3 regions of the Streptomyces sp. NPDC097595 genome follow, and region 1 is predicted to be linked to each of the others. Evidence: predicted binding sites of a transcription regulator. Region 1 holds the regulator's gene; each other region holds the start of a gene.
The links. Region 1 encodes HrcA, which represses chaperone genes, less so after heat shock. Its sites were predicted from a motif close to TTNGCACTCNGNNNNNCNGAGTGCNAA; they were not measured.
Positions count from the first base shown of each region.

Region 2: groL (chaperonin GroEL) is a predicted target of HrcA. The motif match lies at 5,640-5,666, and genes of this name have one in related genera.
Region 3: groES (co-chaperone GroES) is a predicted target of HrcA. The motif match lies at 2,234-2,260, and genes of this name have one in related genera.

Region 1 covers NZ_JBIWCN010000019.1:8,553-16,440, reverse strand. The annotation lists gene ACIQZN_RS26260 (nitronate monooxygenase) at 1-23, opposite strand, end outside; gene dnaJ (molecular chaperone DnaJ) at 133-1,269, opposite strand; gene hrcA (heat-inducible transcriptional repressor HrcA) at 1,270-2,286, opposite strand; gene ACIQZN_RS26245 (MBL fold metallo-hydrolase) at 2,472-3,194, shown strand; gene ACIQZN_RS26240 (DUF3097 domain-containing protein) at 3,236-4,054, shown strand; gene ACIQZN_RS26235 (ABC transporter substrate-binding protein) at 4,170-7,040, shown strand; gene hemW (radical SAM family heme chaperone HemW) at 7,060-7,888, opposite strand, start outside.
Region 2 covers NZ_JBIWCN010000010.1:145,888-153,775, reverse strand. The annotation lists gene otsB (trehalose-phosphatase) at 1-349, shown strand, start outside; gene ACIQZN_RS17820 (trehalose-6-phosphate synthase) at 346-1,737, opposite strand; gene ACIQZN_RS17815 (glucosyl-3-phosphoglycerate synthase) at 1,802-2,740, opposite strand; SAM riboswitch class I at 3,201-3,327, shown strand; gene thrC (threonine synthase) at 3,345-4,637, shown strand; gene ACIQZN_RS17805 (MoaD/ThiS family protein) at 4,666-4,944, shown strand; gene ACIQZN_RS17800 (cold-shock protein) at 5,312-5,518, shown strand; gene groL (chaperonin GroEL) at 5,828-7,450, shown strand; gene ACIQZN_RS17790 (TetR/AcrR family transcriptional regulator C-terminal domain-containing protein) at 7,556-7,888, opposite strand, start outside.
Region 3 covers NZ_JBIWCN010000004.1:130,379-138,266, forward strand. The annotation lists gene groL (chaperonin GroEL) at 43-1,668, opposite strand; gene groES (co-chaperone GroES) at 1,772-2,080, opposite strand; gene ACIQZN_RS07695 (DUF6234 family protein) at 2,386-2,796, shown strand; gene ACIQZN_RS07700 (polysaccharide deacetylase family protein) at 2,787-3,761, opposite strand; gene ACIQZN_RS07705 (hypothetical protein) at 3,909-4,574, opposite strand; gene ACIQZN_RS07710 (VOC family protein) at 4,622-5,092, opposite strand; gene ACIQZN_RS07715 (hypothetical protein) at 5,174-5,446, opposite strand; gene tsaD (tRNA (adenosine(37)-N6)-threonylcarbamoyltransferase complex transferase subunit TsaD) at 5,443-6,543, opposite strand; gene rimI (ribosomal protein S18-alanine N-acetyltransferase) at 6,543-7,046, opposite strand; gene tsaB (tRNA (adenosine(37)-N6)-threonylcarbamoyltransferase complex dimerization subunit type 1 TsaB) at 7,043-7,681, opposite strand.

The DNA.
Region 1 (7,888 bases):
AGAGCGGTCAGCGCGGAGGGCATGACCGCATCGTGTCATGTCCTTCCTGTCCCGTGATGCCCGCCCCGCGACAGCGTGCGACGGCGCGGTACGGGCCCGGAGGCCGGGTCCGTACCGCGTGGACAGGTGCCGTCAGCGGCCGTTGAAGGCGTCCTTCAGGCGGGAGAACAGGCCCTGCTGGCCCGGCTGGAACTGGCCGGTGGGCCGCTCCTCGCCGCGCAGCTTGGACAGTTCGCGCAGGAGGCGTTCCTGCTCGGGGTCCAGCTTCATCGGGGTGGTCACCTCGACGTGCACGATGAGGTCGCCGCGTCCCCCGCCCCGCAGGTGGGTGATGCCGCGCCCGTGCAGCGGGACGGACTGGCCGGACTGGGTGCCCGGCCGGATGTCGACCTCCTCCAGGCCGTCCAGCGTCTCCAGCGGCACCTTGGTGCCGAGGGCCGCCGCCGTCATGGGGATGGTGACCGTGCAGTGCAGGTCGTCGCCACGGCGCTGGAAGACCGCGTGCGGCAGCTCGTGGATCTCGACGTAGAGGTCGCCGGCGGGGCCGCCGCCGGGGCCGACCTCGCCCTCGCCCGCGAGCTGGATGCGGGTGCCGTTGTCGACACCGGCGGGGATCTTCACGGTCAGCGTGCGCCGCGAGCGGATGCGGCCGTCGCCGGCGCACTCCGGGCACGGGGTCGGCACGACCGTACCGAAGCCCTGGCACTGCGGGCAGGGACGGGAGGTCATGACCTGGCCGAGGAAGGACCGGGTGACCTGGGAGACCTCACCGCGGCCGCGGCACATGTCGCAGGTCTGCGCCGAGGTGCCGGGGGCCGCGCCCTCGCCGCTGCACGTGGTGCAGACGACGGCGGTGTCGACCTGGAGGTCCTTGGTGGTGCCGAAGGCCGCCTCGGAGAGGTCGATCTCCAGCCGGATCATGGCGTCCTGGCCGCGCCGGGTGCGCGAGCGGGGCCCGCGCTGCGACGACGTACCGAAGAACGCGTCCATGATGTCCGAGAAGTTGCCGAAGCCGCCCTGGCCGAAGCCGCCCGCGCCGGCGCCGCCGGACTGCGAGAGCGGGTCTCCGCCGAGGTCGTAGACCTGCTTTTTCTGCGCGTCCGAGAGGACCTCGTAAGCGGCGTTGATCTCCTTGAACCGCTCCTGGGTCTTCGGATCGGGGTTCACATCCGGGTGCAGCTCGCGGGCGAGCCTCCGGAATGCCTTCTTGATCTCGTCCTGGGAAGCGTCGCGGCGCACGCCGAGTACGGCGTAGTAGTCCGTGGCCACTTACGACTCCGCCAGGATCTGTCCGACGTAACGTGCCACTGCGCGTACCGCTCCCATCGTTCCGGGGTAGTCCATGCGGGTCGGTCCGACCACGCCGAGTTTGGCGACTGCCTCGTCGCCCGAACCGTAGCCGACCGCGACGACGGACGTGGAGTTGAGGCCCTCGTGGGCGTTCTCGTGCCCGATGCGTACGGTCATGCCCGAGTCCTTGGCCTCGCCGAGCAGCTTCAGCAGCACGACCTGTTCCTCCAGTGCTTCCAGCACCGGCCGGATCATCACAGGGAAGTCGTGTCCGAAGCGGGTGAGGTTGGAGGTGCCGCCGATCATCAGCCGCTCCTCCGTCTCCTCGACAAGCGTTTCGAGCAGGATCGAGAGGACGGTGGACACGGTTCCCCGGTCCTCGCTCTCGAAGGATTCCGGCAGGTCCTGCACCAGCTGCGGGACGTCCGCGAACCGGCGCCCCACCACCCGGCTGTTGAGCCGGGCCCGCAGATCGGCGAGCGAGGTCTCGCCGAACGGCGCCGGGCAGTCCACCAGCCGCTGTTCGACCCGTCCGGTGTCCGTGATCAGCACGAGCATCAGCCGCGCCGGGGCCAGGGACAGCAGTTCCACATGCCGCACCGTCGAACGGGTCAGCGAGGGGTACTGCACGACGGCGACCTGCCGGGTCAGCTGCGCGAGCAGCCGTACGGTGCGGCCCACGACGTCGTCCAGGTCGACCGCGCCGTCGAGGAAGTTCTGAATGGCGCGGCGCTCGGGGGACGAGAGGGGCTTGACGCCCGCCAGCTTGTCCACGAAGAGCCGGTAGCCCTTGTCCGTCGGGATGCGCCCGGCGCTGGTGTGGGGCTGGGCGATGAAGCCCTCCTCCTCCAGCACCGCCATGTCGTTGCGGACGGTCGCCGGGGAGACCCCCAGCTTGTGCCGCTCCGTGAGCGCCTTGGAGCCGACGGGCTCCTCGGTCCCGACGTAGTCCTGGACGATCGCGCGCAGCACTTCGAGTCTGCGTTCGCTGAGCATCGCGCGCACACCTCCAGCTGTCCACGTCGGCGTTCCCGGGCCGTTCCCGGGATTCCTCCTGGCACTCGGTGCGTACGAGTGCCAGCGATCCCCGGCCAGTGTACGGCGACGGGGTGGTGCCCTAGCAAGGGCGACCGGCCACGCTACCGCGCGATCGCGCAGGTCGCTGCCGATAGCGTCGCCGCATGGATGCCTCTTGGGAAGAGTTCGGATGGGAGCGGCTGGGTCACGGAACGGGCCGGCGGCGCCTTCCGGTCTGGGATGCGACCGCCCTGCTGGTGGCCGGTCCCGACGGGGTGCTGCTCTGCGACACCGGTTCGTCACTGCGCGAGGGCGTGGAACTGCGCACCCAGGCCGAGGCGCTGCTCGGCCGGAGGGTGACGCACATCGCACTCAGCCACCCCCACTTCGACCATGTGCTGGGCACGGCCGCGTTCGCCGGGGCACGGGTGTACGGCTCCGAGGGCACGGCGGAGCTGCTGCGGCGCGGGGCCGGTGAGCTGTACGCGGACGCGGTGGCCCAGGGCCTGCCCGAGGCGGACGCGGCCGAGTCCGCCGATGTGCTGGTGGCCCCGCGCCACGAGGTGCGCGGGGAGCTGACGGTGGACCTGGGCGGCGGCCGGGAGGTGGTCCTGGTGGACGTGGGCGCGGCGCACAGCGGGCACGACCTGGCGGTGCTGGTCCCGGGCTCCCCCGCGCTGGTGTTCTGCGGCGATCTGGTCGAGGAGTCGGGCGAGCCCCAGGCCGGTCCGGACGCGAGTCCGGCGCGCTGGCCGGCCGCGCTGGACCGGCTGCTGGAGCTGGGCGGGGAGGACGCGCTGTACGTGCCGGGGCACGGGGCCGTGGTGGACGCGGCGTTCGTCCGGGCCCAGCGGTCGGAGCTGGCGGGGCGGTTCGGCGTGTCGTAGGTCTTCCCCGCCGATCGGTCTTCCCCGCTTATCGTCGTGCGATGCGCAGCTACCAGCCTGATCTGACCCCGCCGTGGAAGAAGTCCGCCCCCGCCCCGGAGGTGCCCGCCGAGACCGATCTGGTCGTGGAGGAGGCCGTCACCGGTTTCTGCGGCGCGGTCATCCGGTGCGAGAAGACCGCCGAGGGGCCGACGGTGACCCTGGAGGACCGGTTCGGCAAGCACCGGGTCTTCCCGATGGCGCCGCGCGGCTTCCTGCTCGAAGGCCGGGTGGTCACGCTGGTGCGCCCGTCGGCCGGGGGTCCGGCGCGGCCCACGCGTACGGCCTCCGGTTCGGTGGCGGTGCCCGGGGCGCGGGCGCGGGTGGCGCGGGCCGGGCGGATCTATGTGGAGGGGCGGCACGACGCGGAGCTGGTCGAGCGGGTCTGGGGCGACGACCTGCGCATCGAGGGCGTCGTCGTGGAGTACCTGGAGGGCATCGACGACCTGCCGGCGATCGTGCGGGAGTTCGCGCCCGCGCCGGACGCCCGTCTCGGGGTGCTGGTCGACCATCTGGTGCCCGGTTCCAAGGAGTCCCGGATCGCGGCCCAGGTGTCGGACGGCGATGTGCTGGTGGTCGGGCACCCGTACATCGACGTGTGGGAGGCCGTGAAGCCGGCGTCGGTGGGGATCGCGGCGTGGCCGGTGGTGCCGCGCGGGCAGGACTGGAAGACGGGCGTGTGCCGGGCGCTGGGCTGGCCGGAGAACACCGGGGCGGCCTGGCAGCGCATTCTGTCCTCGGTCCGCTCCTACCGGGACCTTCAGCCCGAACTCCTGGGCCGGGTAGAGGAATTGATCGATTTCGTCACCCTTCCTGACTGATGTCCGGCCGCCCTTCCCCTCGATCCGGCACCGATCCGGATGAATACCTGCGCCTCGCACACATCATCGGTTATTGAGGGGGCCAGGCTCTTTTCGCGAGGGAAGGCACGGGGCGATGGCACGCGAGGTCTGGCGGGACACTGCGGAGAACGAGGCGGCCTCCGCCGTCTTCCACTTCGTGCAGCAGCTCATCGACGGCTACCGGGCCAACCGGCCCGTGATGCCCCTGGTGGTCCTCCAGGCCGCCGACGCCGACGTACCGGCCGACGTGGACGCCCGGGTCGAGCAGATCGTGCGCCAGGTCCACCGGGCCAACCAGCCGCGCCGCGTCCCCCTGCGCCTGCTCGACGGGCGCGGCGACTCCCCGTACGACGCGGCGCTCGACATGGTCCGCACGCTGACCGAGAAGCCGTGGGAGACCCGGGGCGGATCGCAGTACAAGCCGTTCGCCTTCCCCCGTTCCCGGCTGCTCGGCGCCATCGAGCAGGCCACCGAGGCCGTGCTGCGGGACCCTGACCCGGGCTGCTCCCGGGACCAGCGCGACGATCGGATCCTGGAGGAGCTGAGCGCCCTGCGCTGGCGGGCCGGGCGGCGCGGCCGGGGCACCTGGTGGACGGCGCTGCGCGAGTCGGTGCGGCCGGAGACGTTCGTGGGGGCCGTGGTCATCGCGGTCCTGGGTGTGCTGCTCGGCGAGATCGGCTGGCTGCCGACCACGCTGGTGGCCGTGGGCGCGGTCCTCGGGCTCGCGGTGATCCGGCTGGTGACGACGTCGGCGCCGCCGCTGCTGTGGCTGCGCCGGGCCAGCAGGTGGTTCGCCACCACCTCGTCGCTGGCCGCCGCCAGCACCGGCTATCCGTCGGACGGCTGGTCCCGTCTCTCGCCCAGCGGTTCGTGGCGGGTGATCCGGGCGCGGGCGGCGGTGGTCGCGGGGCGGGTGGCCGACGCGGCGGCGGGCGACGAGCGGTCCCGCCAGTTCCACCTGGAGCTGAGGGTCCAGGCGCTGCTGGAGGACCTGCGCAACAACTACCGGCCGCACGCGCCGGACTGGCGGCGCGGCAAGCGGACCGTACCGCCGGTGGTCTTCCTGCCGAGGGCCGTCCAGGGCAACGGCGGCGTGCAGCTGATCAACGCCGTCAACAACGTCCGCTCCCGGCGCAGCGAGGTCGATCCGCTGCTGCTCCTGGCCTCGCTTCCGGCGGCCGAGATCCTGCGGCACACCCCGCCGCTGCCGCCCGACCCGCCGCCCGTGCACACGGGTGCGGCGCGGGCCCGGTACGAGGACTGGGTCGGCCATCTCAGCGTGGGCCAGTCGCCCTCGGGCACGGCCACGCCCGCCTGGGTGCTGCGGCTGCCGCTGTCGACGGCCCAGCTGACCCATGAGCACGCGCACGCCCAGCTGTCCACGCAGCGGGTGCGCAGGACGTGGGTGTGGTGGGTGATGTCGCGGACGACGGTCGCCTGCCTGGTGGCCGGGGCGCTGCTGGGGACGATGCTGCTGGGCAACCACCTGGCGAACCGTTACTGCCACGGGCCGCTCACGGACGTCGACACGGACTCGGTGCGGCTCGGTCCGGACGGCGGGGACAGGGAGTGCATCGGCGTGGCGACGTCCACCCGGGTGCGCTTCGCGGAGGGCAACGGCCTGGAGCTGGACGGGGCCGGGGCGGGGGTCACCTTCGACCGGATCGAGCGGGCGGTGGCCGAGGAGAACGCCTCGATCGAGCCGGGCGACAAGTACGTCACGCTGATCTACGCGGGTCCGTTCACCGCCCCGTCCCCGGAGCGCACCCGCAAGGCCCTGGAGGAGCTGACCGGCGTCTACCTCTACCAGCACCACACCAACACGCTGGACTTCTCCGTGAAGCTGCGGGTGCTGACCGCCAACGGCGGGCAGGACATGCTCCAGCAGATACCCGCGGTGAAGAAGATCATCGAGGTGGCCGAAAGAGATCCCTCGGTCGTCGGCGTGGTCGGGCTCGGCCGCGACACCACCGACAGCCCGGAGGCCACCGCGCTCCTTCAGCGGGCGGGCCTGCCCGTGGTGGACACCACCAACTCCGGGGGCTATCTGGCGACGGACTACTCCAACTACTTCGGCCTGGCGGCCACCGACCAGGAGCAGGCGGACGCCCTCGGCCTCGTCGCGAAGCAGCTGGCGGCCGGGGCGGCCGGCAAGCACAAGCCCCGGGCCCTCGTCCTGTCGCGCAAGCTCGGCAACAACGACAAGGACCGCTACACGGTGGAGCAGCGCAAGGTGGGCAGCGCGATGCTGAAGGACTCGGGCTTCGCGCTGTCGGAGCCGGTGGAGTACGACCTCGGCCGCCGCAGCAGTGCCGACCTGGACCGGCCGGTGCAGCGGATCTGCGCGGCGGACCCGGCGCCGGACGCGCTGTACTTCGCGGGCCGGGTCGAGGACGTCGCCAATCTGATGAGCCGGCTCGCCCACAGCTGCTCGCGCCGCCCGATCACCGTCTTCACGGGCGACGACCTGACCAAGGCCCGGCTCGACGCGAGCACGGACACCACGAAGCACGTCACGCTGTACCACACGGCCCTCGCGCCGATGAGCCGCGGCCGCGCCGACGGCTTCTACGAGGAGTCGCACCGGGCCCTGGGGAAGCTGCTGCCCGAGGGCGTGACACTTCCCCGCCTGCCGGAGTCGAAACCGTACGAGGACCCGCTCTTCGCGAGCGGGCAGTCGGTGATGTCGTACAGCGCCACGGCCGCGCTGTACGACGCGGCGAGCCACGGCGACACGGTGAACAGCGCGGCGGAGACCTGGGCGAACCTGTACGCGGTGAACCTCCGGACGATGCCCACGGGGACGATCACCTTCCGCGGCTTCATCCCGTACGAGGCGCAGGCGGGCCACGGTCTGGACGTCGTGCAGATCACCTACCCGGACGGCCGGAGCCACGCCCGGACCATCTGCGGCCGGGCGGCGGGAAAGGTGGAACTGGACCCGCCGAAGTGCCCGCTGAAGTGAGCGGGGGCCGACCCCCCGCTCAGTCGACCAGGTCGCGTACCACCGCGTCGGCCAGCAGCCGCCCGCGCAGCGTCAGCACGGCCCGTCCGTCGGCGAACGGCGCCGGTTCCAGGCGACCGTCGTCCACCGCCCGGCGGGCCGCCGCGAGGCCGGCGGGGGCCAGCAGGGAGAGCGGGCAGCCGTCCACGAGGCGCAGCTCCAGCAGGATGCGCTCGACGCGGCGGTCCTCGGCGGACAGGACCTCGCGCCCGGCGCCCGGCGAGCGGCCCTCGGCGAGCGCCTGCGCGTACGCCCCCGGGTGCTTCACGTTCCACCAGCGCACGCCCCCGACGTGGCTGTGCGCCCCCGGCCCGGCGCCCCACCAGTCGGCGCCCCGCCAGTACAGCTCGTTGTGCAGGCAGCGGCCCTCGGGCGTGCGGGCCCAGTTCGACACCTCGTACCAGGAGTAGCCGGCGGCGGCCATCGCCTCGTCCGCGATGAGGTAGCGGTCGGCGTGCGCGTCGTCGTCGGTCATCGGGATCTCGCCGCGCTTGATGCGGCGGGCGAGGCCGGTGCCCTCCTCCACGATCAGCGCGTACGCGGAGACGTGGTCGGGCCCGGCGCCGATCGCCGCGTCCAGGGACGCGCGCCAGTCGTCGTCGGACTCACCCGGGGTGCCGTAGATCAGGTCCAGGTTGATGTGCTCGAAGCCTGCCGCGCGCGCCTCGGCCACGCACGCCTCGGGCCGGCCCGGGGTGTGGGTGCGGTCGAGGATCTTCAGCACGTGCTGCCGGGCGCTCTGCATGCCGAAGGAGATCCGGTTGAAGCCGCCCTCGCGCAGCTCGGCCAGGTAGGCCGGTCCCACGGAC
Region 2 (7,888 bases), on a different contig from region 1:
CGGCGAGCTGGCCGCGCGCCACGGGCTGATCGTGGAACCGGGGCGGCTGGTCCTGGAGTTGCGCCCGCCGGGCATGGACAAGGGTGTCGCGCTCACCGAGTACGTGCGCGAGATCGGCGCGACGTCCGTGCTGTACGCGGGCGACGACCTGGGCGACCTCGCCGCGTACGCGGCCGTGGAGAAGCTCCGGACACAGGACGAGGACGCCGTCCCGGGGCTGCTCGTCTGCAGCGGCAGCGCCGAGGTGCCGGAGCTCGCCGCCCGCGCCGACCTGGCCCTGTCCGGGCCCGGCGAGGTCGTCGCGTACCTGCGGGACCTCGCCGCCCGGATCGCCCAGGCCCCGTCCTAATCGCGCCGCAGCGCGTCCAGCTGGTCCAGGAACCACTGCTGCGGCGGCAGCGCGGTCGCCGCCTCGGCCAGGCGCTCCGTGCGCGCGGCCCGCACGTCGTCCGGGAGCGTCAGCGCCTCGTGCAGCGCGTCGGCCGTGGCCGAGACGTCGTACGGGTTGACCGTGAAGGCGTGCTCGCCCAGCTCCTCGTACGCACCGGCCTCCCGCGACAGGACCAGCGCGCAGCCCTCGTCGGAGACGACCGGGACCTCCTTGGCGACCAGGTTCATGCCGTCCCGGATCGGGTTGACGAGGGCGACGTCGGCCAGCCGGTACGCGGCGAGCGAGCGGGCGAAGTCGTCCTTGACGTGCAGGACGACCGGGGTCCAGCCGTCCGTGCCGTACGTCTTGTTGATCGCGTCGGCGACCCGCTGGACCTCCGCGGTGTACTCCCGGTAGACCGCGAGGTCCTGGCGCGAGGGGTAGGCGAAGGCGACGTGCACGACGCGTTCGCGCCACTCGGGGCGCTCGTCCAGCAGCGTGCGGTAGGCGTGGAGGCCCCGGACGATGTTCTTGGACAGCTCCGTCCGGTCGACCCGGACGACGGTCTTCCGGTCGGGCCCGATCTGCTCGCGCAGGGCCGCCATCCGCTCGTCCACGTCCGCCTCGTGCGCGCGGCCGCGCAGGAATCCGGCGTCGGCGCCCAGGCCGTGGACGCCGATGCGGGTGCGGCCGGTGCCGCCCAGGATCTCCGTACAGCAGCCGATGAAGGCGTCCGCCCAGCGGCGGGTCAGGAAGGCGGCGCGGTCGGCGCCGAGGATGCCGCGCAGCAGCTGTTCGGCGATGTCGTCGGGGAGCAGCCGGAAGTAGTCGACGGGCGCCCACGGGGTGTGCGAGAAGTGGCCGATCCGCAGATCGGGGCGGAGCTCGCGGAGCATGCCGGGGACCAGCGAGAGGTGGTAGTCCTGCACGAGGACGGCCGCGCCCTCGCCCGCCTCCTCGGCCAGCGCCTCGGCGAAGGCCCGGTTGTACGTCTCGAAGGAGGCCCACTGCCTGCGGAACTCCGCGTCGAAGACGGGCTCGACGGGCGTCTGGTACAGCATGTGGTGGACGAACCACAGCACGGAGTTGGCGATGCCGTTGTACGCGTCGGCGTGCACCGCGGCGTCGATGTCGAGCATCCGGACACCCGGCTCGCCGACCCCCCGCCGCACCGCCTCGCGGTCGCCGTCGCCGAGGGCGGCGCAGACCCACATCTTGTCGTCCACGGCGCTGAGGCCGGAGACGAGTCCGCCCCCGCCCCGTTTCGCTTCGAGGGTGCCGTCGTCGCCCACGGCGTACGTGACGGGGCCGCGGTTGGAGGCGACGAGGACCTGGGCAGCGGGCTGGGGGGCGTGCTCGGAGACCATGGCCGGAATCTAGCCCGAACCTGATCCGTCCAAACGTACGAAGCCGGACGGCGTGGGGTCGTGATCAGGCCGCGCGGCGTGCCACGTACTCCTCGATCTCGCACATGGGCGGCCTCTCCTGCGTGTCGACGGGGTACGTGCGGGGAACGAACCCGTCCGGTCCGCGTTCGTACTGGGTCAGCGAGGGGCGCACCAGATGGCCCCGGGAGAGCCGCACCTGCGCGGTGCGGTAGATCGCGGCGGCCATCCGGCCGAGCGCCCGGCCGTCCTGGTGGCGGTGGACGCGGACGCCGACGTCCACCTGGGCGAGGGCGTCGAGGCCCACGGTGTGCAGCGCGTCCACGAGCAGGCCGAGCTCGACCCCGTAGCCGACCGGGAACGGCAGCCGCTCCAGGAGCGAGCGGCGTACGGCGTACTCGCCGCCGAGCGGCTGGACGAAGCCCGCGAGGAGCGGCCAGTGCAGGTTCAGCAGGGGCCGGGCCACCAGCTCGGTGACGCGGCCGCCCTGGCCGGCCGCCTCGCCGAGCGGGCGGTCGTACATCGCCTTGACGAACTGCACCTCGGGGTGGGCGAGCAGCGGGCCGACGATGCCGGAGACGAAGTCGGCCGAGAAGTCCTTCAGGTCCGCGTCGATGAAGCACAGGATGTCGCCGCTGGTCACCAGGAGCGACCGCCACAGCACCTCGCCCTTGCCGGGGACGGCCGGGAGGCGGGGCAGGATCACGTCGCGGTGGACCACCCGGGCGCCCGCGCGGCGGGCGACCTCGGCGGTGGCGTCCGTGGAGCCCGAGTCGATCACGACCAGCTCGTCGACCAACGGAATGCGCTCCATCAGCTCGTGCCGGATCGTGGCGACGATGTCGCCGACGGTCGCGGCCTCGTTGAGTGCCGGTAGAACGACGCTCACGCCCGTACCGCCGGCGGCGGCCCGCACGCTCTCCGGCGGATGGTCGGCGGCCGACCAGGAACGCCTGGTCAGCCAGCTTTCGACCTCTTCGAGCACGGTCGATACTCCCTGTATTTGAATCCTCCCCCAGCTGACGCAGGGGGATTCCTGGCTCACGCCGCCTGCGGGTCAGCGACCCGGCAGGTCTTCCACGATCAACGCCAGCCGGGACGAAACCTGCCCGGTTTGGTACGGCAAAGCTTGGTGGTGAGTGTGCCGTCTTGGTTCTCGATCAGCACGCGTGCGGAGCTTGGTTCTCGCACCGCACGCTGGCCAGCGTACCCGATCATGTGGGCGTCTTTCGTTCTGGTGTGAAGGCCGTTTCCTGCCCTGCTTCGCAGGGGCCCAATTCCTCCCCGGTCCGGGCATCCGGGGCGGCTCTGTGATCCATCTCGCGGTACGGACGGCTATCTCACCCGTCCGGTCCTTCGGTTACAGTCTTGAACAACGCGGACGGCTATCGCATGCCGGGGTCGGTCCGCCGACAAATGCGCGGATCCATGATCCGTTGCCACAGCGCTCATCCAGAGGGACAGAGGGAACGGCCCGTTGAAGTCCCGGCAACCCTCCTGCCGACCGCGAGGTCAGGTGGGGAAGGTGCCAATTCCGTCTCGCGGCGAAACGCGCCGTGAGGAAGATGAGGAGAAAGGGCCTCGCCATCATGGCTGTTGAAACCATTGCAGCAAACACCGAATCTTCCGTGGACCTCGGTCCCGCCGCGGCTCTTTCCTGTCGCGAATGCGGTGAGCGGTTCGCACTCGGTCCCATTTTCGCCTGCGCGTCCTGTTTCGGGCCGCTCGAAGTGGCGTACGACCTGCCGAGCGGCTCCTCCGACGAGCTGAAGAAGCGCATCGAGGCCGGCCCGAACAACATCTGGCGCTACGCGCCGCTGCTGCCGGTGCCCGCCGATGTGGCCGACAAGCCCAATCTCAACCCCGGCTTCACCAAGCTGGTCAAGGCCGACAACCTCGCCCGCGAGCTGGGTGTGACCGGCGGCCTGTACGTGAAGGACGACTCCGGCAACCCGACGCACTCCTTCAAGGACCGCGTCGTGGCCATCGCCGTCGAGGCCGCCCGCGCCTTCGGTTTCACCACGCTCTCCTGCTCCTCGACCGGCAACCTCGCCGGTGCGGTCGGCGCCGCCGCCTCGCGGGCGGGCCTGCGCTCCTGCGTGTTCATCCCGCACGACCTGGAGCAGGGCAAGGTCGTCATGGCCGCGGTGTACGGCGGTGAGCTGGTCGGCATCGAGGGCAATTACGACGACGTCAACCGCTTCTGCTCCGAGCTCATCGGCGACCCGCTCGGCGAGGGCTGGGGGTTCGTCAACGTGAACCTGCGTCCGTACTACGGCGAGGGTTCCAAGACGCTCGCGTACGAGATCTGCGAGCAGCTCGGCTGGCAGCTGCCCGACCAGATCGTCATCCCGATCGCGTCCGGCTCGCAGCTCACGAAGATCGACAAGGGCCTCCAGGAGCTGATCAAGCTCGGCCTGGTCGAGGACAAGCCGTACAAGATCTTCGGTGCCCAGGCCGAGGGCTGCTCCCCGGTCTCCACCGCCTTCAAGGCCGGTCACGACGTGGTCCGCCCGCAGAAGCCGAACACGATCGCCAAGTCCCTCGCGATCGGCAACCCGGCCGACGGCCCGTACGTCCTGGACATCGCCCGCCGCACCGGCGGTGCCGTCGAGGACGTCAACGACGAGCAGGTCGTGGACGCGATCAAGCTGCTGGCCCGCACCGAGGGCATCTTCGCCGAGACGGCGGGCGGGGTGACGGTCGGCGTGACGAAGAAGCTGATCGACGCCGGCCTGCTCGACCCGGCGCTCACCACCGTCGTCCTGAACACGGGTGACGGCCTCAAGACGCTGGACGCGGTGGCCGACACCTCGCAGGCGACCGCCACGATCCGCCCGAGCCTCGACGCCTTCCGCGCCGCCGGACTCGCCACCAGCTGACCACCCGAGACTTCAGGAAGGCACCGCCATGAGCGTCAAGGTCCGCATTCCCACCATCCTCCGCACCTACACCGGCGGCCAGGCCGAGGTTCCGGCCGAGGGCGCGACCCTCTCCGAGGTCATCGCCTCGCTGGAGAAGGACCACCCGGGCATCGCCGCCCGCGTGCTGGACGACCAGGGCAAGCTGCGCCGCTTCGTCAACGTGTACGTCAACGACGACGACGTGCGCTTTGAAGGCGGCCTCGACGCGGTCACCCCGGACGGTGCCGGCGTCTCGATCATCCCCGCAGTGGCCGGCGGCTGCTGAGCCCGAGGCTTCGCCCAAGACTCCGTAGCGTCACCGTAATTGCCCCCTCCGCGAGAGAAGCGGAGGGGGCAATTCTGCATGGTTGAGCGGGGTAGAGTGTGGGAAGTCCCCTTCGCTGCCCGTGCCCCTCGCATATGAGAATGCGCCGCGCCACGATCAGAAGCAGCCAATGTGCCTGCGCCTCTTGCGCCTTAAGTCGCCTTTGCCGGGCCCGACTTGCCCCGCAATCTCATGAATTCCTCATATTCGGGCGATCGGTGCCGCGCAGAATTGTCGTCCAATTGACCTGTTGCAGAGGGCAGTTGGGCAGATACATTCAGCCGCGGTCGACGCGCTTCGGCGCACACACGTTACAGGGGAGTTGGGCATGGCTCAGGGCACCGTCAAGTGGTTCAACGCGGAGAAGGGGTACGGCTTCATCGCGGTCGACGGTGGTGCGGATGTATTCGTCCACTACAGCGCGATCCAGATGGACGGTTACCGCACCCTCGAAGAAGGTCAGCGGGTCGAGTTCGAGATCTCGCAGGGCCAGAAGGGGCCGCAGGCGGACATGGTCAAGCTCGCCGTCGGCTGAGCCCGGCACGGCACGTCGGCCGCGACGCCACGCACGTACGAAGGGTCCGTACCTATAGGGGTACGGACCCTTCGCGCTGCCCGGGCGCGCCCCCGGGGTTGTCCACATGCCGAAGGCGACGCTTGCACTCGACGGGGTCGAGTGCTAATCATTGGGCTTAGCACTCTCCAGGTGAGAGTGACAGAATTTTGGACCGGGCCGGTGAGGCCCGCAGGCCAGGCGGGAAGGAACCGCAGGGCACGCAGGCCGTCCGTCGCGGGCGCCACTCGGTCCGGAGCAATCCACCCCTGTCCGGGAGGACCACTTCACATGGCCAAGATCATCGCGTTCGACGAGGAGGCCCGGCGCGGTCTCGAGCGCGGCATGAACCAGCTCGCCGACGCCGTCAAGGTCACCCTTGGCCCCAAGGGTCGCAACGTCGTCCTCGAGAAGAAGTGGGGCGCCCCCACGATCACCAACGATGGTGTTTCCATCGCCAAGGAGATCGAGCTGGAGGACCCGTACGAGAAGATCGGTGCGGAGCTGGTCAAGGAGGTCGCCAAGAAGACGGACGACGTCGCCGGCGACGGTACGACCACCGCCACCGTTCTCGCCCAGGCGCTCGTCCGCGAGGGCCTGCGCAACGTGGCCGCGGGTGCGAACCCGATGGCTCTCAAGCGGGGCATCGAGAAGGCCGTCGAGGCCGTCTCCGCCGCCCTCCTGGAGCAGGCCAAGGACGTGGAGACCAAGGAGCAGATCGCTTCGACCGCCTCCATCTCCGCCGCCGACACCCAGATCGGCGAGCTCATCGCCGAGGCCATGGACAAGGTCGGCAAGGAAGGCGTCATCACCGTCGAGGAGTCCCAGACCTTCGGTCTGGAGCTGGAACTCACCGAGGGTATGCGCTTCGACAAGGGCTACATCTCGGCGTACTTCGCCACCGACATGGAGCGCATGGAGTCGTCCCTGGACGACCCGTACATCCTGATCGTGAACTCCAAGGTCAGCAACGTGAAGGACCTCCTTCCGCTGCTGGAGAAGGTCATGCAGTCCGGCAAGCCGCTGCTGATCATCGCCGAGGACGTCGAGGGCGAGGCCCTGTCGACCCTGGTGGTCAACAAGATCCGCGGCACCTTCAAGTCCGTCGCCGTCAAGGCCCCGGGCTTCGGCGACCGCCGCAAGGCCATGCTCGGTGACATCGCCATCCTCACGGGCGGCACCGTCATCTCCGAGGAGGTCGGCCTCAAGCTGGAGAACGCCGGTCTGGACCTGCTCGGCCGCGCCCGCAAGGTCGTCATCACCAAGGACGAGACGACCATCGTCGACGGCGCCGGTGACAGCGACCAGGTCCAGGGCCGCGTCAACCAGATCCGTGCCGAGATCGAGAACTCCGACTCGGACTACGACCGCGAGAAGCTCCAGGAGCGCCTGGCGAAGCTGGCCGGCGGCGTGGCCGTCATCAAGGCCGGTGCCGCGACCGAGGTCGAGCTGAAGGAGCGCAAGCACCGCATCGAGGACGCGGTGCGCAACGCCAAGGCCGCCGTCGAGGAGGGCATCGTCGCCGGTGGTGGCGTGGCTCTGCTCCAGGCTTCGGCCGTCTTCGAGAAGCTGGAGCTCTCGGGCGACGAGGCGACCGGCGCCAACGCCGTCAAGCTCGCGCTTGAGGCCCCGCTGAAGCAGATCGCCGTCAACGGTGGTCTTGAGGGTGGCGTCGTCGTGGAGAAGGTCCGCAACCTGCCGATCGGTCACGGCCTCAACGCCGCGACCGGCGAGTACGTCGACATGATCGCCGAGGGCATTCTCGACCCGGCGAAGGTCACGCGCTCCGCCCTGCAGAACGCCGCGTCGATCGCCGCGCTGTTCCTCACCACCGAGGCCGTCATCGCCGACAAGCCGGAGAAGGCCGCCGCGGCCGCTCCGGGCGGCATGCCGGGCGGTGACATGGACTTCTGATCCTGACGGATCGGTAGTTCCAGCAGTACCAAGACACCGGCCCCCGGGGATTCGTCCCCGGGGGCCGGTGTCGTTGTGTGTCCGCGTACGTGTACGAGTGGGAGCTCAGCCCGCGTCGAGGCCGTCCACGAGGCGGGTGAGGAAGCGGTCGAACATGGCGTCCGGGGTGACGGGCCGGCCGGCCGTCGCCAGGGCCTCCGCCAGTTCCGGATGGTCGCCGTCCGCCGCGACCTCCGCCAGGTACCGCGCCTCGGCGGCCGCGCGGCCGGGGTTCTGGGCGCTCCGGGCCTGGCCGACCTCGTAGCCCACCTGGGCCGCCACGAACGAGGTGAGCTGGGCGAAGACCTCTAGGCGTGCCGCACCGTCGAGCCCGCTGGGCCGCAGGGCGGTCAGCGCGTGCTCCACGAAGGCGAGCGTGCGGGGGCCCAGGGTGCGGCG
Region 3 (7,888 bases), on a different contig from region 1:
GCCCGGCCCCCCGCAGGGGACCGGGCCTCTTCGCGCTACGCGTTAGTGCGAGTGGCCGTGGCCGTGGCCCGCGGCCTCCGGCTCCTCCTCGGCCGGCTTCTCGACGACCAGGGTCTCGGTCGTGAGCAGCAGCGACGCGATGGACGCGGCGTTCTCCAGGGCGGAGCGGGTGACCTTGACCGGGTCGATGACGCCGGCCTTGACCAGGTCGCCGTACTCGCCGGTGGCGGCGTTGAAGCCCTGGCCCTTGTCGAGCTCGGAGACCTTGGAGGTGATGACGTAACCCTCCAGGCCCGCGTTCTCGGCGATCCAGCGCAGCGGCTCGACGGCGGCGCGGCGGACGACCGCGACACCGGTGGCCTCGTCGCCGGTCTTGCCGAGGTTGCCCTCAAGGACCTTGACGGCGTGGACGATGGCGGAGCCACCACCGGAGACGATGCCCTCCTCGACCGCGGCGCGGGTCGCGGAGATGGCGTCCTCCAGACGGTGCTTCTTCTCCTTGAGCTCGACCTCGGTGGCGGCACCGACGCGGATCACGCAGACACCGCCGGCCAGCTTCGCCAGGCGCTCCTGGAGCTTCTCGCGGTCCCAGTCGGAGTCCGTGGCCTCGATCTCGGCCTTGATCTGGTTGACGCGGCCGGCGACCTCGTCGGACTTGCCGCCACCGTCGACGATGGTGGTGTCGTCCTTGGTGACGGTCACGCGGCGGGCGGTGCCCAGCACGTCCAGACCGGCCTGGTCGAGCTTGAGGCCGACCTCCTCGGCGATGACGGTCGCACCGGTGAGGGTGGCGATGTCGCCGAGCATGGCCTTGCGGCGGTCACCGAAGCCCGGCGCCTTGACGGCGACGGCGTTGAACGTGCCGCGGATCTTGTTCACGACCAGGGTCGACAGGGCCTCGCCCTCGACGTCCTCGGCGATGATCAGGAGCGGCTTGGAGCCACCGCCCTGGATGACCTTCTCCAGGAGCGGCAGCAGCTCCTGGATCGAGCCGATCTTGCCCTGGTGGATCAGGATGTACGGGTCGTCGAGGACGGCCTCCATACGCTCCTGGTCGGTCACCATGTACGGGGACAGGTAGCCCTTGTCGAAGGCCATGCCCTCGGTGAAGTCGAGGTCCAGACCGAAGGTGTTGGACTCCTCGACGGTGATGACACCGTCCTTGCCGACCTTGTCCATCGCGTCCGCGATGAGCTCGCCGACCTGCGGGTCCTGCGCGGAGAGCGCGGCGACGGCGGCGATGTCGGACTTGTCGTCGATCGGGCGGGCGGTCGCGAGGAGCTCCTCGGACACGGCCTTGACCGCGGCGTCGATGCCCTTCTTCAGGGCGGCCGGGGAGGCACCGGCGGCGACGTTGCGCAGACCCTCGCGGACGAGCGCCTGGGCCAGGACGGTGGCGGTGGTGGTGCCGTCACCCGCGACGTCGTTGGTCTTGGTGGCCACCTCCTTCACCAGCTGGGCGCCGAGGTTCTCGTACGGGTCGTCCAGCTCGACCTCGCGCGCGATGGTGACACCGTCGTTGGTGATGGTGGGGGCGCCGAACTTCTTGTCGATGACGACGTTGCGGCCCTTGGGGCCGATCGTCACCTTGACCGTGTCGGCAAGCTTGTTGACGCCGCGCTCAAGGGCGCGACGGGCGTCCTCGTCGAACTTCAGGATCTTCGCCATGGAGCTGAACTGTTCCTCTCAAAAACAAGAACTGCGCCCCTGCCGCCCGGCTGGTTAGATCGCAGGGGGCCAGGGGCGCAGAACAGAAGCAAACGTGGGTGAATTACTTCTCGATGATCGCGAGGACGTCGCGCGCCGAGAGGACGAGGTACTCCTCGCCGTTGTACTTCACCTCGGTGCCGCCGTACTTGCTGTACAGCACGACATCGCCGGTCTTGACGTCGAGCGGCAGGCGCTCGCCGTTCTCGAAGCGGCCCGGGCCCACGGCCAGGACGACGCCCTCCTGGGGCTTCTCCTTGGCGGTGTCCGGGATAACCAGGCCGGAGGCCGTGGTCTGCTCGGCGTCGAGCGGCTGGACCACAATGCGGTCCTCGAGCGGCTTGATCGCAACCTTGGAGCTGGCGGTCGACACGATCCGGTCTCCCCCTTCGGAGATCTCACGGGGTTTAACAGTCTTTGGGTGGCGACCAGGTGGGCCCGTCGTCGCGGGTGCCGGACCTGCCGGTCGCGCAGTACTGCTGGCACTCTCCAGTGGGGAGTGCCAGCACTGAGACTATGACCGCGATTAGCACTCGGTCAAGCGGAGTGCCAATTCACGCCCCTCGTGGCGTACGCGGGAGCCGCCGGCCCCACCGTACGGCTGCGGCCGCACAACGTTCCGGACACCGTAGGGACAACGCCGGGGCCGCCCGGTCCGTTCCGGTGGACGGTGGCGGCATGCGCATACGAAGCTCCGACCGCCCGGCCCCCTCGCGCCCCGGTCCGGTGATGACCGGCTGCCTGGACGTGGTGCTCGGGATGCTGCTCATCGCGCTGGAGGGGCTGCTCAGCGCGGTTCTCTTCTACGCGTACACGGGCTCCGACCCCCGGCCGCCGAACCCGGACATGGCGGAGGCCGGACCGCCCGGGATGGACTGGTCCGGCACTCTCGTCCTCGCCGCCATCACGGTGGCGGCCTGTGTGATCGGCGTGGTGCTGCTGCGCCACGGGCTGCCGATCGCGGGGGTCGTCCAGCTGCTCGGCGTATGCCTGCTGCTGGTCCTCACCCTGACGGCCTGGCACAGCGCCTACGAGGACGCGCACCCGGAGCCGGGGGACGCCCGCGCGTACGCCGCCTCCTATACGTAGTCCTCCAGGCGGGCCACGGAGTAACCCTGGTCCGTGATGACCTTCATGACGGACCGGACCAGGTCGGGCATGCTGCCCTTCCAGTCCGCCTTGCCCCGGAAGTGCGTGAGGATGATGTCGCCGGGGTGCAGCTTCTGGTCCTCCTCGCGCCACTCCATGTGGTCGGGGAACGCCTCCGCCTCCCACAGCGGCACGGCGGTGATGCCGCAGGACTTGGCGATCTTCAGCGTGTCGGTGTTGTAGTTGCCGTACGGCGGCCGGAAGAGCCGGGGCCGCTTGCCGAACTGCTTCTCCAGGATGTCCTGCTGGTCGCAGATCTCGCGCTTCTGCTCGTCGTGGGAGAGGCCCGGCAGATAGCGGTGGTTGAGCGTGTGGTTGCCGAGGACGGTCCCGCGCGACTGGGCGTCCTTGAAGTACGTGTAGTCGTCGCGCACCAGGTAGTCGGTGAGGAAGGCGCTGTACGGGATGTTCAGCTCCGACATCATCTTCAGCAGCTCGGGGTCCTTGTCGTCCCCGTCGTCCATCGTCAGGAAGACGACCTTGTCCGTGGTGGGGACCCGGGTGAAGACCGGCGGCAGCGAGTCGTCCTGACCCGAGACCTCGAAGCCCTTGCGCGTGGTGATGTGCGGCTTCTGCGCGGGCGGTACGGGCGCCGCGAGCGGTGTGCCCGCCAGGCCCCACTTCTTGGCGGCGACCGCGCGGGCCGCCTGGGCCAGCTTCGCCCGCTCCGCCTGCGCCGCGCGGGTACCGAGCGCCCCGGCCGCCGGTTCCGCCGGCGCGCCCGGCTGCCCCGCCTGGGCCTTCGCGCTCCGGGCGGCGGTGCCCGAGTCGTCCCCGGCCGCACAGCCGGACGCGGCGGCGGCGACCAGGAGCGCGGCGAGGACCGCGTAACCCGGCCTGCGCCGCAGGCGTCCCCGTACCCGCTGCCGCCCGCCCGTCACCGCACCCGGTTCACGCCCATTCATGGCCAATTTGTCCTTTTGTCGTACTGGCTGCATGGCGCCGGATCCTGCCAGTACGTGACGGGGCATCGGCCACGACACCGCCGCCGGGCGCGCGCGGTCCCCCGGGTGGCTCACACGGAGGGGGCCTAGGGCCTGTCTGAAGAGGCTTCAGCGGTGCGCGCCGCCGGCTCCGGACACCAGGGGCGGCGGCGCGGTCGCCCCGGCCAGGGTCCGCACGATCCAGCGCCGGTGCCAGAACGCCTTGAAGACGCCGACGAGCCCGACGACCCAGGCCAGCAGCCCGAGCCCCATCATCAGCGCCATCAGCCCGTACGTGTCCTCGCCCCGGACCGCTCCGGCGGGCACGACGACGCAGAGGTAGAGGCCCAGCGCGCCGAGCGCGAAGGAGGGCAGCAGCCACCCCAGGCTCGTGCCGGGGAGCCGGAGTCCGGCGTCGCGGGCGGGATCGCGGTCCAGCTCGCCCCACTGCGTGAGCAGCCGACGCAGCGCCACGTCCCGGCGCAGTCCGGAGACGAGCAGGATCACCGCCGGGATCAGGGCGCCGGCGCCGAGCGCGAGCATCACCAGGGCGAAGATCGCGCTGATGGGGTCGTACGACTCCTCGAAGCCGATGAGCGCCGTCCCGATGAACGACCAGCCGATCGCGCCGACCGCTCCCCACAGCCACAGCAGCCCGAGCCGGCCGGGTCCGACGTGCGCCTTGACCAGCACGCCGAGCAGGAACGACCGGTCGGCGAGCAGCGCGTCCCGGTCGGGCCAGGAACGTATCTCCACGGGCGGCGGGGGCGGCGGCAGCACGAAGCGAGGGGACATGGGGCCGACCCTATCGAGCGCCCCTGGCCCCAATTGCCGCGCGGGGCTCAGGCGTTGCGGATGGCCTCGATGTCCAGGCGCTTCATGCCGAGCATGGCCTTCATCGCGCGGGCGGCCTTCTCCGGGTCCGGGTCGGTCAGGGCGTCACCGAGGCCCGGCGGGACGATCTGCCAGAAGAGGCCGTACTTGTCCTTGAGCCAGCCGCACTGGATCTCCTGCCCGCCGCCGGAGGTGAGCTCGTTCCACAGCCGGTCCACCTCCTCCTGCGAGTCGCACTCGACGGAGAGCGAGGCGGCCTCGTTGAGCGTGACCTCGGGCCCGCCGTCGAACGCGACGTACTCCGCGCCGTCCAGCTGGAACCGCACGGTCATCGCCGTGCCCTCCTCGCCGGGGCTCGCGGCGGTCCAGCGGGTGGTTTCCAGGACGCGCGAGTCGCCGCCGACGACGGAGACGTAGTAGTCGGCCGCCTCCTCGATCAGGCCCTTCGGGTACCAAAGGAACGTGGTGACCTTCTGCATGGTCCTTCTCCTCACGTACAGGGGCAAAGTGCCGTGAAGGGTAGACCGCGGGAGCGTCCGGAACTCATCGACGTGCCGGGGCTAAGCAGCGCCCAGCGATTCGAAGCGCCAGCGGTGGACCGGACGGGTGACGAGGTCCGGGTCCGGCTCGGGCAGCTCCGGCAGCTCGTCGGCGTACCCGCCCTGCCACCAGGTGATGACGAGGACCCGGTCCTGCGGGGCGCGCAGCAGCTCGCTGCGGAGCGGGGGGCGGGGCAGCGCGGCGGCGCGGGCGCGGGCCCACTCCGCCAGCTCGCCGCCCCGGCCCTCGGCGGCGCGGGCCTCCCACATCAGGGCGGTGACGGGGGCGCTCATGAGTACAGGTTGTCCTTGCTGACCTCGTGCACGTGGTCGTGGCTGTGGCTGTGGGCGCCCGGGACGTGGGTCTCGGTGACGGGCAGCGAGGAGTCGGCGGACAGCTCCAGGTCGGAGGCGGGCCGGTTGCGGGCGACCATCTCGGCGCCGAGCGCGGCGACCATCGCCCCGTTGTCGGTGCACAGCTTGGGGCGGGGCACGCGCAGCCGGATGCCGGCCCGGTCGCACCGCTCCTGGGCGAGCGCGCGCAGCCGGGAGTTGGCCGCGACGCCGCCGCCGATCATCAGGTGGTCGACGCCCTCGTCCTTGCAGGCGCGGACGGCCTTACGGGTGAGCACGTCGACGACGGCCTCCTGGAAGGACGCGGCCACGTCGCGCACCGGCACCTCTTCGCCGGCCGCCCGCTTGGCCTCGATCCAGCGGGCGACGGAGGTCTTCAGGCCGGAGAAGGAGAAGTCGTACGCGGGGTCGCGCGAGCCGGTGAGTCCGCGCGGGAAGGCGATGGCGGCCGGGTCGCCCTCGCGGGCGAGGCGGTCGATGACCGGGCCGCCTGGGAAGCCGAGGTCCAGGACGCGGGCGATCTTGTCGAACGCCTCGCCGGCCGCGTCGTCGATGGTCGCGCCGAGCGGCCGCACGTCGTTGGTGATGTCCGGGGCGAGCAGCAGCGAGGAGTGCCCGCCGCTGACCAGGAGCGCCATGGTGGGCTCGGGCAGGGGGCCGTGCTCCAGCTGGTCGACGCAGATGTGGGACGCCAGGTGGTTGACCCCGTACAGCGGCTTGTTCAGCGCGTACGCGTACGCCTTGGCGGCGGAGACGCCGACGAGCAGGGCGCCCGCGAGGCCGGGTCCGGCGGTGACGGCGATGCCGTCGAGGTCGCGGCCGCTGACCCCGGCCTCCTTGAGGGCGCGCTCGATGGTGGGGACCATCGCCTCCAGGTGGGCGCGGGAGGCGATCTCGGGGACGACGCCGCCGAAGCGGGCGTGCGTGTCGACGCTGGACGCGACGGCGTCCGCGAGGAGCGTGGTCCCCCGGACGATGCCGACCCCGGTTTCGTCGCAGGAGGTCTCGATGCCGAGTACGAGCGGTTCGTCAGCCATCAGTGGGTCCCGTTTTCTTCTACTTCTTCGTGTACGTGGAGGCGCATGACGAGCGCGTCGATGTTGCCCGGCTGGTAGTAGCCGCGGCGGAAGCCGATCGGTACGAAGCCGAAGCGCTCGTAGAGCTTCTGGGCGCGCGTGTTGTCGACGCGGACCTCAAGGAGCACCTCGGCGCACTCGAAGGCCGTGGCGTGCCGGAGCAGGTCGGTGAGCAGCTCGGAGCCGAGCCCGCCGCCCCAGTGGTCGCGGGCGACGGCGATCGTCTGTACGTCGGCGAGGTCGCCGGCGGCCGCGAGGCCCGCGTACCCGACGATCCGGCCGGTGCCGGGCTCCTCGGCGACGACGTAGCGGCGGGTGGCCGCCGGGCCGCGCGCGTGGGCGAGCTCGGACCAGAACATCCCCGCCGACCAGGCGTCCTCCGGGAACAGCTCGTGCTCCAGGGCGAGCACGGGGTCGATGTCCCACCAGCGCATCTCGCGCAGCACCGCGGTCGTGACGGTCACTTCGGGGTGACCACCTTGTAGTTCTTCGGCACCTGCGCGTCGGGCCTGCGCAGGTAGAGCGGCTGCGGCGGCAGCAGCTCCTCGCCGGCCGCGAGGCGTTCGGCGGCGAGGCCCGCGAGGGCGCCCGCTGCGAGGTGTTCGGGGCCGCGCGCGTCCGGGAACGCCTCCGGATAGAGCACCGCGCCCGCGCCGACGACCGGGAGGCCCGCGAGCCGGTCCGCGATGTCGGCGGGCCGGTCGACGGAGGGGCCCTCGGTCCGGGTGCGGGCGTCCTCGTACCGCGCCCAGTAGACCTCCTTGCGGCGGGCGTCCGTGGCGACGGCGAAGGGGCCGGCGAGCCCGGCGGCGTACGCGAGGCCGTCCAGGGTGCACAGGCCGTGCACGGGCACGGAGAGCGCCGAGCCGAAGGTGGCGGCCGTCACCAGGCCGACGCGCAGTCCGGTGTACGGGCCGGGGCCGACGCCCACGACGACGTCCGTCACCGCGTCGAGTTTCACCCCGGCGTCCGCGAGGACCCGGTCGACGGCGGGCAGCAGCAGCTCCCCGTGCTTGCGGGCGTCGACCTGGACGGACTCGGCGACGACGCGGGTCCCGTCGTGCAGGGCGACGGTGACGGCGGGGGTGGCGGTATCCATTGCGAGCAAGAGCACGCAAACAGCCTACGGCTCCGGCGCGGCCCGCCCCGCGCCCCGTACGGCATCCCGGCCGGGGCGGTCCCGGCTGCTACCGTCACCGGGTATACGCGGAGTACGTGTAAACGCTTGTACGACTTACGGTTCACGTCCGCGTACAACGTACTGATCGCGCCTGACGGCACACGACAGCGAAAGAGGCACGCACGG